Regions from separate parts of the Actinoallomurus rhizosphaericola genome, predicted to be linked through region 2. Evidence: riboswitches for the same ligand, from Rfam matches in the RefSeq annotation. Region 2 holds a riboswitch; the other holds the start of a gene.
The links. A riboswitch is a leader RNA that binds a small molecule or an ion and turns the genes downstream of it on or off. The one in region 2 is predicted to bind S-adenosylmethionine.
Positions count from the first base shown of each region.

Region 1: it holds a riboswitch for S-adenosylmethionine, as region 2 does, so the genes downstream of both, NE234_RS36765 (aminotransferase class V-fold PLP-dependent enzyme) here and thrC (threonine synthase) in region 2, are expected to answer to the same signal.

Region 1 covers NZ_JAMXMW010000022.1:132,421-138,570, forward strand. Annotated here, with positions in the region: gene NE234_RS36755 (transglycosylase domain-containing protein) at 1-1,257, shown strand, start outside; gene NE234_RS36760 (hypothetical protein) at 1,352-1,717, opposite strand; SAM riboswitch class IV at 1,822-1,935, shown strand; gene NE234_RS36765 (aminotransferase class V-fold PLP-dependent enzyme) at 1,970-3,223, shown strand; gene NE234_RS36770 (SseB family protein) at 3,448-6,150, shown strand, end outside.
Region 2 covers NZ_JAMXMW010000002.1:706,497-712,646, forward strand. Annotated here, with positions in the region: gene NE234_RS07300 (cold-shock protein) at 1-130, opposite strand, end outside; gene NE234_RS07305 (MoaD/ThiS family protein) at 560-838, opposite strand; gene thrC (threonine synthase) at 835-2,079, opposite strand; SAM riboswitch class I at 2,095-2,260, opposite strand; gene NE234_RS07315 (alpha,alpha-trehalose-phosphate synthase (UDP-forming)) at 2,524-3,945, shown strand; gene NE234_RS07320 (RNA polymerase sigma factor) at 4,082-4,648, opposite strand; gene NE234_RS07325 (serine/threonine-protein kinase) at 4,697-6,150, shown strand, end outside.

The DNA of each region.
Region 1 (6,150 bases), on a different contig from region 2:
GAGCTCGTCAAGGCCGAGCTGAAGCGCATGGGCTACACCGACGACCAGATCGCCAAGGGCGGCCTGAAGGTCCGCACGACGTTCGACAAGAGCCTGATGGCCGACGCCAAGAAGGCCGTCGAGAACGCCATGCCCTCGGGCGTCTCCAAGAAGGTCATGGCGGGCCTGGTGTCGGTCGACCCGTCGACCGGTGAGATCAACGCGTTCTACGGCGGCAAGAACTACCTCGACCAGGCGTTCAACTCCGCCTTCGACGCCAAGGTGCAGCCGGGGTCGGGGTTCAAGCCGTACGTCCTGGCGGCGGCGCTGAACGACGGGATGTCGCTGGACGACTACGTCGACGGCAGCAACGGCCAGACCTTCGACGGCACCACGATCCATAACGACAACGACGAGGACTTCGGCATGGTGAACCTCGTCACCGCGACCGAGAACTCCATCAACACCGCCTACATCAACATCGCCCAGAAGATCGGGAACGACAAGGTGACGAAGATGGCGGAGAAGCTCGGCATTCCCGAGTCGCAGCTGACCGCCAACGGCGCGAACACCGCCGTCACGTTCCCGCTGGGCGTCATCGACGTCAGCGTCGAGCAGCAGGCCGCCGCGTACGCCGCGTTCGCGTCCGAGGGCGTCTACCACGCCCCGCACGTCATCCGCTGGGTGACCGACCGGGACGGCAAGAAGCGCGTCGAGCCGACCGACGGCACGCGGGTCTTCTCCAAGCAGGTCGCCCGCGACGCGACGTACGCCATGCAGAAGGTCGTCGACAACGGCACCGGCACGAACGCCGCGCTGCCCGACCGGAACGCCGCCGGCAAGACCGGCACCACCTCCAGCGGCCACCAGGTCTGGTTCAACGGGTTCATCCCGCAGCTGGCGGCCTCGGTCGCCGTCTTCCGTACCGACAACAAGGCGCTGAGCCTGCCCGGCTACTCCGTGTACGGCGGCGACCTGCCGGCCAAGATCTGGCACGACTACCTCGTCCAGGCCGACGAGAACATGCCGGTGAAGTCGTTCGGCGACCCGTCGGTGAACCTCGACCAGCCGCAGTGGCCGACGTACGCGCCCGTCCAGCCGCGGCTGCCGCAGCCCACCTACTCGCGGCCCCGGACGACCGCGCCGTCGCAGCCGTCCGTCCCGACGCCGCCGAGCCGCCCGACGCGCCCGCCGACGGGTGGCCCGCCCACCGGCGGGCCGCCGACCGGCCAGCCCACGGGCCGCGCGTACGAGGGCGGCGACCCGAACTCGATGTAGGCCCGGCCGTACGGGACGCCCGCGGCCCGTCCTCGCCGGACACCGTCCTCGCCGAACCGGTCCGAGCGCCTCCTGAGGCGCTCGGACCGGTTCTTCAGTGACAGGCCTTGGCCAGGGCGGCGGGCTGCCGCTGAACGGCGGTCTGCATGGCGGAGATGTCGCGCGGGCTCATGTTCGTGCTGATGCCGCGCCACTCGGTCGCCATGCCCTGCAGCGTGCGGCCCAGCTTGTGGTCGTCGGACTCGCGGCCGAGCGCGTCGAACCGGGTGGCGAGGGTCGCCGCCGCCTGCTTCCACTGGGTGATGTCGTCCGGTGAGATCCGGTTCAGCGTCGCGTTGTAGTTCCCGACCGCCTTGACGGCGTCCTTGCAGACCCGGCCCTTGTTCGTCCCGACGGCGCAGCCGGCCGCGCACACCGCCACCAGCGCGACCCCGACCGGCAGCCGCCATCCACTCCGCATCAGCCCCGCTCCTCTCGATGGTTCCCTGCCGGTATTAGACGCACAGAACCGGTCACATGATCGCGAATAGGCAGCAGCCGGACGGTGCCTTATAATCGCGATCAGGTCACGAGTGCCAGCGCTAAGCCCCGGCTTGCTGGCCGGCAACCCTCCGTCCGTGGCGGGGTGCCCCGGGTGATGACAAGGTCCGGCACGACCGTGCCGGACAAGCGCGGACCCCTCTCGGGGTCCCAACCCCGCTGGAGGTGCGTGTTGTCCGCTGTGCTCGATCTGCCCGCCGTCGCCCGTCCTGTTCTGCGCGTCGTCGGCGCGGGCGTTCCCGTTCCCGTCGCCGGTGGCGGCACCGTCCCGTACGCGAACCTCGACTACGCGGCGAGCGCGCCCTGTCTGGAGGCGGTGCGCGACGCGCTCGACGCGGCCCTCCCCTACTACAGCAGCGTGCACCGCGGGGCGGGTTACGCGTCGCAGGTGACGACGGACCGGTACGAGCACGCCCGCGAGGTCGTGCGCGCGTTCGTCGGCGCGTGGCGCCGGGACGCGGTGGTGTTCACGCGGAACACCACTGACGCGATGAACCTCCTCGCGCACGCCCTGCCGCGCGGGACCACGGTCGTCGTCTTCGAGTCCGAGCACCACGCCAGCCTGCTGCCCTGGGGACGCGGCAGCAGGGTCGTACGGCTGCCCGCCCCCGGCTCCCCCACGGCGGCGGTCGCGGCCGCCGGGGAGGCCCTCGCGGCGGCGCCGGCCGGGCCGCGCCTGCTCGTCGTCACCGCCGCGTCGAACGTCACCGGGGAGCTGTGGCCCGTCGCCGAGCTCGCCGCCGTCGCCCGCGCGCACGGCGCCCGCATCGCGGTGGACGCCGCGCAGCTCGTCCCGCACCGGCCGTTCGACATGGGCGCGCTCGACGTGGACTACGTCGCCTTCTCCGGCCACAAGCTGTACGCGCCGTTCGGGGCCGGGTGCCTCGTGGGCCGCGCCGACTGGCTGCGCGCCGCCGAGCCGTACCTGCTGGGCGGCGGCGCCACCGCGAGCGTCGGCGAGCGCGTGACGTGGTCCGCCGACCCGCAGCAGCGCCACGAGGCCGGCACGCCGAACGTCCTCGGCGTCGTCGCGCTCGCCGCCGCCTGCGAGGCGCTGACGGACTGGGACGGCCTCGTCGCCGAGGAGGAGCGGCTCCTGCGGCGGCTGCGGACCGGGCTGGCGGCGATCCCCGGCGTACGGGAGCTGTCGCTGTGGGGCGACCGGCACCCGCGCGTCGGCATCGTGTCGTTCGTCGTGGAGGGTCGCGGGTCCCGCGCCGTCGCCACGGCGCTGTCCGAGGAGTACGGGATCGGCGTCCGCGACGGGAAGTTCTGCGCGCACCCGTTCGTCCGGCGGCTCGTCGGCACGGGAGAGGGCGGCTGCGGCGACGGCGACGGCACCGCGCTGCGGGCGAGCTTCGGCATCGGCACGACGGACGAGCACATCGACCGGCTGCTGACCGCTTTGCGCCATCTGTCCCGTTAAGCGCGACGAACCGGAGGCGGCGCGGCGACGGCGGCGCGCCGCAGGTGGGCGGGCCGCGAACACCCGGGGGCGACCGCCGAGCCCGGATGCTCGCGATGGTGAAATGTGACGGATGAGACCGGTTAGTCCGGGTTGGTCCGATGGACTGCTGGTACTCGTGCGCACCGCCGGTTTGCTCCCGGTACGGTGGACACCTTGTGCAAAGAGCTTCCGGGGGGTGGCCGATGACCGACACATGGGAGCCCGCTAACCAACTCGAGCAGCAGCTTGGCGAGGTGCTGCGCGCCGGGGACCAGAACGCCTACTTCAGGCTGCTCGCCGTGGCCGAGCTCCTCGTCCCGGTGACGCAGACGGAGCCCGTCGCCTCCGGACAGCCCGCGTTCACGTGGCCGACCAGCGTCCACGAGGGGCGCACCCACGTGCTCGCCTACACGTCCGTCGAGGCGGCGCACCGCCACCTCGGCCCCGCCTACGAGCAGTTCGTACGGATGTCGCTGGCGGAGATGGCGCAGTCGTGGCCGGACGCCGACTGGTGGCTCGCGGTCAACTCCGGGCTGCCGATCGAGGGTTACCTGCCCGCCTGGTTCATCGGCCAGATCACCGCCGACCAGGCGAGGGCCGAGCAGCGGCCCCTCGCGCAGGAGGCGGGTCCCGCCCCGGCGGCCCAGCCGCCCTCCGTCCCTGAGCCGGGCACGCCTCCGGCCGAGCAGGGCGGCGACGGGCTTTCCCACGTCACCCCCGGCGGCCACGACACCGGCACCGGGCCGCACCCGTTCCCCGCACCGGCGGGGAACGACCCGCTCACGGGCGGCCACCCCGCACCCGGCGGGCACGACAGCGGCACGGGGCCGCAACCGGTTCCGTTCGGCAACGATCCGTCCACCGGTGGCCATCCCGCACCGGGCGGCCACGACAGCGGCACGGGGCCGCAACCGGTTCCGTTCGGCAACGATGCGGCCACCGGCGCACAGAGCGCCCCGGGCGGCGACGACGCGGGTTCCCGGCCGACGACGACCTGGCCGACGACGCTCGTCGACGTGCACACCGTCTCCGACGCGTACGACGCGCTCGGCTCACAGCCCGTGTCCGGCTCGCAGCCCGCGCCGGGCGGCCACTACGCCGGCCCGCCGGCGCCCGACCCGACGCCGGCCGCTCCCGTCGCCGGGCCCGCCCCGGCACCCGCACCACCGGCCGCGCCGCAGGGCACGGAGCCGCCCCCCGCCCGGGTACCGGCCGGGGACGTTCCGACGGTCTCCTGGCCGGACGTGCATCAGCAGCCGGTATCCGACGGCGGAACGCCGCCCGCGCCGCAGGCGCCCGAGCCCGGACCTCCCGCCGCGCCGCCCGCCGGTCACGCGCCGGCGCCCGGTCCGGACACCGCGCCGCCGTCCGGGGGCGGTACGCCGGTGGCGTACCCCTCGTTCACCACGGCGAGCGCGGTGCCGCCCGCACCCGGCACCCCGTACCTGGCCGAGACCGCACCACAGCCCATCATCTCCGGCGACGAGCCGATGCCCGCCGGCCCCGGCGAGGCCGCCGCCGCGCCCTCCCCCGAGGCCGCACCGGCCCCGGACCTCGGCCCGGCGCCGTCCCCGGACGCGGACGCCCGGCCGGCCCCTCACGCGCCGTCCTCCGACGTGTTCTTGATCCCGCACTTCACGGCGGGCGCCGAGTTCGTTCCGCTCGACGAGGAAGAGCGCCTGCTGTACGAGGCCGCCGCGCGGGACGACCGTGAGGAGTTCCTCCGGACGCTGCTGGGCGTACGGCAGATCTGGGTGCCCATGGTCGAGGGCGGCGACCTGATGCTGGGTCCCGGGCGACCGGGCTTCGAGTGGTACACCCGTGAGTCCGACGGCCGGACCGTCGTCCCGTTGTTCACCGGGCCGAGCCGGATGCGCGAGGCGATGGGCGGCCACCCGTTCGTCCTGTCCGACCTGACCAAGGTCCTGCGCTTCTGGCCCGACTCGGCGTGGGACCTCGTCCTCAACGACGGCTCCCCGATCGGCGCGACGATCCCCGGCGAGCGCATCACCGCCCTGTCGCGGCGGGTCGACGACGCGGCCGCGCAACGGCTGACCGGTGACTTCCCGGCGCAGAACGACGCCGAGCGGCGGCTGTTCGAGGCCCGGAACGACCCGGCCATGCGCCTGACCGTGCTGCTCGAGGCGTCCGTGTTCCTGCCCGTGTGGAGCCGTACGCCGCCGACGGTGCAGACCCCGCCGACCGACCCGGCGTTCCCGTGGTCGGCGGTCCCGGTCCGTGGCCGTACGTCGGTGCTCGTGTTCACCTCCTTCGACTGGATGAAGGAGGCGGTCGGCACGACGGGCTTCGTCATGCCGAAGTTCGCCGACCTCATCGCCACCTGGCCGGAGCCGAGCTGGGACGTCTCGGTCAACCCCGGCACCCCGATCGAGATCGCGCTGTCCGCGGAGGAGATCGGCGTGATCGCCGGCCGGCCCGCGACCCGGCCTCCCGAGGCGGCGCCCGGCGGTGTTCCCCAGGACCCGACGGCCGAGTCACCACAGACACCCACCACGCCACAGACACCCACCACGCCGGAAGCACCCGCCGCACCGCAGACACCCGCCGCGCCGCAGGCGCCCGCCGCGCCGGAAGCACCCGCCGCGCCGCAGGCATCGGTCGTGCCACCGGCACCCGCCGCGCCGGGAACGCCGGGAGCGCCTGTCGGGCCGGAGGCGCCCATCGCGCCGCAGCCGGAGCCCGCGGCGGTCGTGGAGGCGCCCACCGCCCCGGCCGAAGTGCCATCGGCCGAGCCGGCGCCGCTCCCGCAACCGCCAGCGCAGCCCGCCGCGCAGGAGACCGCGCAGTCCTCCTCTGACGGCGGCTTCACGATCATGCAGAAGGTCGTGGCCCACGACCAGGTCGCCTGGTATCTGGAGAAGGCGTACGACCGGGTCGCCGGCTTC
Region 2 (6,150 bases):
CCTGCTCGAGGCTGCGGTAGCCATCCGCGACGATGGCCGAGTAGTGCACGAACACATCCCTGCCACCGTCGACCGCGATGAAGCCGTAGCCTTTGTCCGCGTTGAACCATTTGACGGTGCCTTGCGCCATTCCCAACAACTCCCACCAGGGCAATTCCCGTGGCCATTGGCCACAGTCACTGTTTCGAGCCCGCCGGACCACTGCGGAACCCGCCGATCGCCCGCCGACTCGGCTGCGGCGGCCATCGCCGACCCTACACACGGCTACCGTCCGTGGAACAGCCTTTACCCCACAAGTGCGGACGGCCGATGCTGGTCAAAAATCGAACGACTCCGGCCGGAACTAACGACGCATGCCCATAAATACGTATAAGGGAGACACAATTCCCGCTCAGGAACGCGGAGCCGGCACGCTCGGCTCCGCCATTTCGGCGGCTCAACGCACGATCCCCGGCGCTCACCGAGTCGGGTGACTCGGCGAACACCGGGGATCGTGACGTGGTGCCCGATCACGGGGCGTCACCCGCGCGGCCCGTCACCGCGCGGTTCGCCCCGCGGATCAGCCGCCGGCGACGGCCGGGATGATGGAGATCTGGGCGCCGTCCGGCGTCGGGGTGTCGAGGCCGTCGGCGAACCGCACGTCCTCCTCCCCCACGTACACGTTGACGAACCGGCGGATCTTGCCGTTGTCGTCGAGGATTCGCGCGGCGATGCCGGAGTAGTTGGCGTCCAGGTCGGCGACGACCTCGCGTACGGTCGATCCCGTCGCCTTCACCTCGGCCTCGCCTCCGGTGTAGCTGCGGAGGATCGTCGGGATGCGGACACTGATCGAGCTCACGCCAGACCTGCCTTTCGGAATGCCTCGAGGGTCGGGGCGATGTTCGCGGACGGCTGGGCGACCGGGGCCACCGCGTCCAGGGTCTTGAGTCCGTCGCCGGAGTTGATGAACACCGTCTCGGCGTCGGGGTCGAGCACGCCGGCCGACAGCAGTTTGCGCAGCACGCCCAGCGTCACGCCGCCCGCCGTCTCGCCGAAGATGCCCTCCGTGCGGGCGAGCAGGCCGATGCTGTCCACGACCTCCTCGTCCGAGACGTCCTCGACGGCCCCTCCGGTGCGGCGCACGGCGTCGAGGACGTACGGGCCGTCGGCGGGGTTGCCGATCGCGAGGGACTTGGCGATGGTCGAGGGCTTGACGGGCTGGACGACGTCGTGGCCGGCCTTGAACGCGGCCGAGACGGGCGAGCAGCCGGTCGCCTGGGCGCCGAAGATCTTGTACGGCCGGTCCTCGACCAGGCCGAGCTTGATGAACTCCTGGAACGCCTTGTCGATCTTCGTGAGCTGCGAGCCGGACGCGATCGGGATCACGATCTGCTCGGGCAGCCGCCAGCCGAGCTGCTCGGCGATCTCGTACCCGATGGTCTTGGAGCCCTCGGCGTAGTACGGCCGGACGTTCACGTTGACGAACGCCCAGTCCTCCTGCTCGCCGGCGAGCTCGGAGGCCAGCCGGTTGACGTCGTCGTAGTTGCCGTCGACGGTGACGAACGTCCCGCCGTACACCGCCGTCGTGATGATCTTCTGGCGCTCGAGGTCCGAGGGCACGAAGACCGCGCTGCGGATGCCGGCGCGCGCCGCCGCGGCCGCGACCGCGTTGGCGAGGTTGCCGGTGGACGGGCAGGCCAGCACCTTGAACCCGAGCTCGCGGGCGGCGGCGAGCGCCACCGCGACCACGCGGTCCTTGAACGAGTGGGTGGGGTTGCCGCTGTCGTCCTTGACCCACAGCGACCGCAGGCCGAGCGACTCGGCGAGGTTGTCGGCGCGTACGAGGCGGGTGAAGCCGGGCTCGGTGTTCGGCGAGTCGACGACGTTCGACGGGACCGGCAGCAGGCCGCGGTAGCGCCAGATGTTGCGCGGACCGGACTCGATCTGCTCCCGGGTCACCCCGGTGTGGTCGTAGGAGACCTCAAGGGGGCCGAAACACAGCTCACAGGCGTAGCGGGGGCCCAGATCGTAGGACTGACCGCATTCACGGCACGTCAATGCGGTCGCGGGGCCGAGATCGGGGGCGGCGTTGTGCGGCATGAAGCGAGGCCTCTCTCCTCATCTTTCCCGTGCCACCTTGGTCACGAGCCGGAGTTGGCACCTGTCCCGGGCGGCCTCGCTACGAGCGAGTTGCGGCGTGTCTTCGCACGCGGTGAACCGCATGTCCGGGAGGGTTGCCGGGGCTTCAACGGGCCGGTCCCTCCACCCCTCTGGATGAGCGTTATTAAGTTGTCTGAGGACTTGTATACGTGACTGACCGGTTCCCCGCCAAGCGCGTCTCAGCTCGCGAGACACCCGCGCGGCCGGTTCCGGCCCCCTCGCCGGCCCGGCGGCGCGCCGCCGCGAACCCGTGCCACCAGCGGCCTTCCGCGGGGTGACATGCCCGGATGGTCTTGGTCGAGGTCCTCCCGGGATGCCGCCCGGATCGTCCGACCACCGGACCTTCTTCGACCCTAGTTAACGTCGGCCGGTTACGCTCCCCACATGGGTGACTCGCAGGTCCTGGTGGCGTCCAACCGCGGTCCCGCCTCGTTCGCGCTCGCCGATGACGGGACACTCTCGGTCCGTCGCGGCGGCGGCGGCCTGGTCTCGGCCATGGCCGGCCTGGACGGGGACATCCTGTGGATCTGCGCGGCGCTCTCGGACGCCGACCGCGCGGCGACCCGCCGGGCGCAGGACGGAAGACTGGACGTCTACGGCGCCGACGGCGTCCGCATGCTGGACATCGCGCCCGCGACCTTCCACCGCGCGTACAACTCGGTGGCCAATTCCACGCTGTGGTTCGTCCACCACATGCTCTACGACACCCCGAACGCCCCGCACTTCGACGCGCGCTCCCGGCGGGACTGGCAGTCCTACGAGGCGTACAACGCGGCGTTCGCCGACGCGCTCGCCCGCGACGCCCGGCCCGGCGCGAAGGTCGCGATCCAGGACTACCACCTGACGCTCGCCCCGGGCATGCTGCGCGAGCGCCGCCCCGACCTGAAGATCGCGCACTTCTCGCACACGCCGTGGGCGCCGCCGGAGTACTACCGCCTGCTGCCCGACGACATCGGCCGCCAGGTGCTCGAGGGCGTCCTCGGCGCCGACCACGCCGGCTTCCACGCCGAACGCTGGGCCGACGCGTTCATCGACTGCTGCGCCGCCGTGCTGCAGGCGAAGGTCGACAAGATCGCCCGCACGGTCACCCACGCCGGGCGCGTCACCAGGATCGGCGTGCACGGCCTCGGCGTCGAGGGCGAGTCCCTGCGCGCCCGCGCCGCCGAACCCGACGTGCAGGCCCGCAAGCAGGCGCTGCGCGAGCAGGTCGGCGACCGCAAACTGATCGTACGGATCGACCGCACCGAGCTGTCCAAGAACATCGTGCGGGGGCTCGCGGCCTACCGCGAGTTGCTGTCCAAGCATCCGGAGTGGCACGGCCGGGTCGTGCACCTGGCCTTCGCCTACCCGTCACGGCACGACCTGCCGGAGTACCGCGAGTACACCGCCGCCGTGCAGCGGACGGCGGCCGAGATCTCCGACGAGTTCGGCGACAGCGGCTGGGATCCGCTGATCCTGCAGGTCAATGACGACTATCCGCGCTCGCTCGCGGCGTACGGGCTGGCGGACGTCCTGCTCGTGAACCCCATCCGGGACGGCATGAACCTCGTCGCCAAGGAGGGTCCGGTGCTGTCCGAGGACGGCTGCGCCCTGGTGCTGTCCCGCGAGGCCGGGGCCGCCGCCGAGATGGAGGAGGACGCGTTGATGATCAACCCGTTCGACGTGTCGCAGACGGCGGAGGCCCTGAACCAGGCGCTGCTCATGCCCCGCCGCGAACGCGCCGAACGCTGTGCCCGGCTGACCGCCGCCGCGACGGCCCTGCCGCCGCAGCGCTGGTTCGCCGCGCAACTCGACGCGCTCGGCTGAGACCGCCCCCCGAGCCGATCCGCCGGTCCAGGCGTCATGCCCGACGCGGACGGCCCGGCCCGTCGCCGAAGTCGGCGCTCGCACCCGGCGCGAGTGGCGATCGGGCGAGGCCTGAGGACCGGAGCCCGGTCGCCGGTCAGGACTGGGGAGCCGACCCGTAGTCGTTGCCGAGCGCCTGCCGGAACTGCTTGCGGGCCTCGTGGATGCGCGACTTCACCGTGCCGAGCGGCAGGTTGAGCTGCTGGGCGATCTCGTTGTACTCCAGCTGGGACACGTCGCGCAGCACCAGCGCCTGGATGAGGTCGGGCTTGCGCCGCTCCAGGTCCTCCATCGCGTCCAGGATGTCGACGCGCGAGCCGGCGATGACGCTCGTACGGCGCGGGTCCGGGCGCTGCTGCGGCAGCTCGCCGGCCTGCTCCATCGAGCGGCGCTTGAGCGAACGGTAGGTCGAGCGCGCGGAATTGGCGACGACCACGTGCAGCCACGTGCTGAATCGCGAACGGCCCTCGAACCGCCCGATATTCCGCGCCACCTGCATCAACGCGTCCTGACACGCTTCTTCGGCGTCCTGCCGGCAGGGCAGAAAACGGCCGCAATGGCGCAGGACATCCGGCTCGATCACCTTGAGCAGTTGATTCAACGCCGCGTTGTCGCCCTTTGCGGCCCTCGCCGCCAGTTCCTCGGTCCGCTCGTCGTACGCCATGATGCGTCCTCGCCCTCGATATCGCCCCGCATTGGGCATGATACGGGGGTGTCCATACCTTCGAACGTCGGTCGTTACCGAATCGATCGTGTCCTCGGGTCCGGAGCATTCGCCTCTGTGTGGCTCGCCCAGGACGAACTGCTCGATGCCCCCGTGGCCGTGAAGGTGCTGGCCGGGGGACTCATCGACGACCTCGACGTGCGCAACCGCTTCCTCGAAGAGGCCAAGATCCTGCGCCGCGCCGACTCCGAACGCCTCGTACGCGTGCACGACATCGGCGAACTCGAGGACGGCCGGCCGTACTTCGTCATGTCCTACGCCGACGGCGGAACGCTCGCCGACCGGATGCGTGAGCGGAATCTCACGATCGCCGAGGCGCTGCGGCTGGCCATCGAGATCGCCCATGGCGTCGAGGTGATCAACCGGCTGGGCGTCATCCACCGGGACCTGAAGCCGTCGAACATCCTGTTCCAGTCGACGACCGACGGCGGCGAACGCCTGCTCATCGCCGACCTCGGGCTCGCCAAGGCGCTCGCGCACGCCTCCGGGGCGTTCACGATGCCGGTCGGCACGCCGGGGTACATGTCGCCGGAGCAGGCGCGGTTCGGCGGCGGCCTCGACGTCCGCGCCGACGTGTACGGCCTGGGCGCTCTGACGTACCACCTGCTCACCGGGGACCCGCCGGGCCCGGCGCCGGTGAGCGAGCCGCCCAGCGCGGCCCGGCGCGGCCTGCCGCCGGCCGTCGACGAGATCGTGATGCGGGCGCTCGAAGGCGACCGGGAGCGCCGCTGGCCGTCCGCGGAGGCGTTCGCGGCCGCGCTGAGCGTCCCGCTGATGTCCGTCGCCGACGACTCGACGCGCCGGGACATGCCCGCGGGTGACGCGACGATGGTGGACTCCGGAACGGGCGAATGGCCCTCGGAGGGCTCGTACGGCGCGGGACGGACGGATCCCGGATCGAGCGGGTGGTCCTCCGAGGGCTCAGGCTCGTACGGCGCGGGACAGGCCGACCCCGGATCGGGCGGGTGGGCCCCCGAGGGCTCAGGCTCGTACGGCGCGGGACAAGCCGACCCCGGATCGGGCGGACGGCCCTCGGACCGCCCGTACGGGGCGGGGCCGGTGGACCGGTCCGGTGACGAGGGGTCGGGCCGGACTCTGCGGGTCTCCCCGATCCCGGACGGACCGGCGGGGCCCGGCGGCCCCGAGGACGCCCCGTCGAGCCGTACGCTCCGGGTCCCCCCGGTCGGCGACGACCAGGGCCCGGCGCCGTACGGCAACGCCCGCGACCGGACGATCTCGACGCCGCCTCCGGCGGAGGGCGGCAACGACACGGTGGTCGACCTGCAGCGGCCGTACGGCCCGCGCGGCACCGGGAGCGACCGTCCCGCGGACCCGGCCGGATCCGGACCCCGGCGGCCCGAGGCGGGGGGCGGCGGGTCGTCCGGCGGGCCGAGCCGCAAACGGCTGCTGGTCATCGCCGGCCTGGCCGCGGTGCTGGTCGT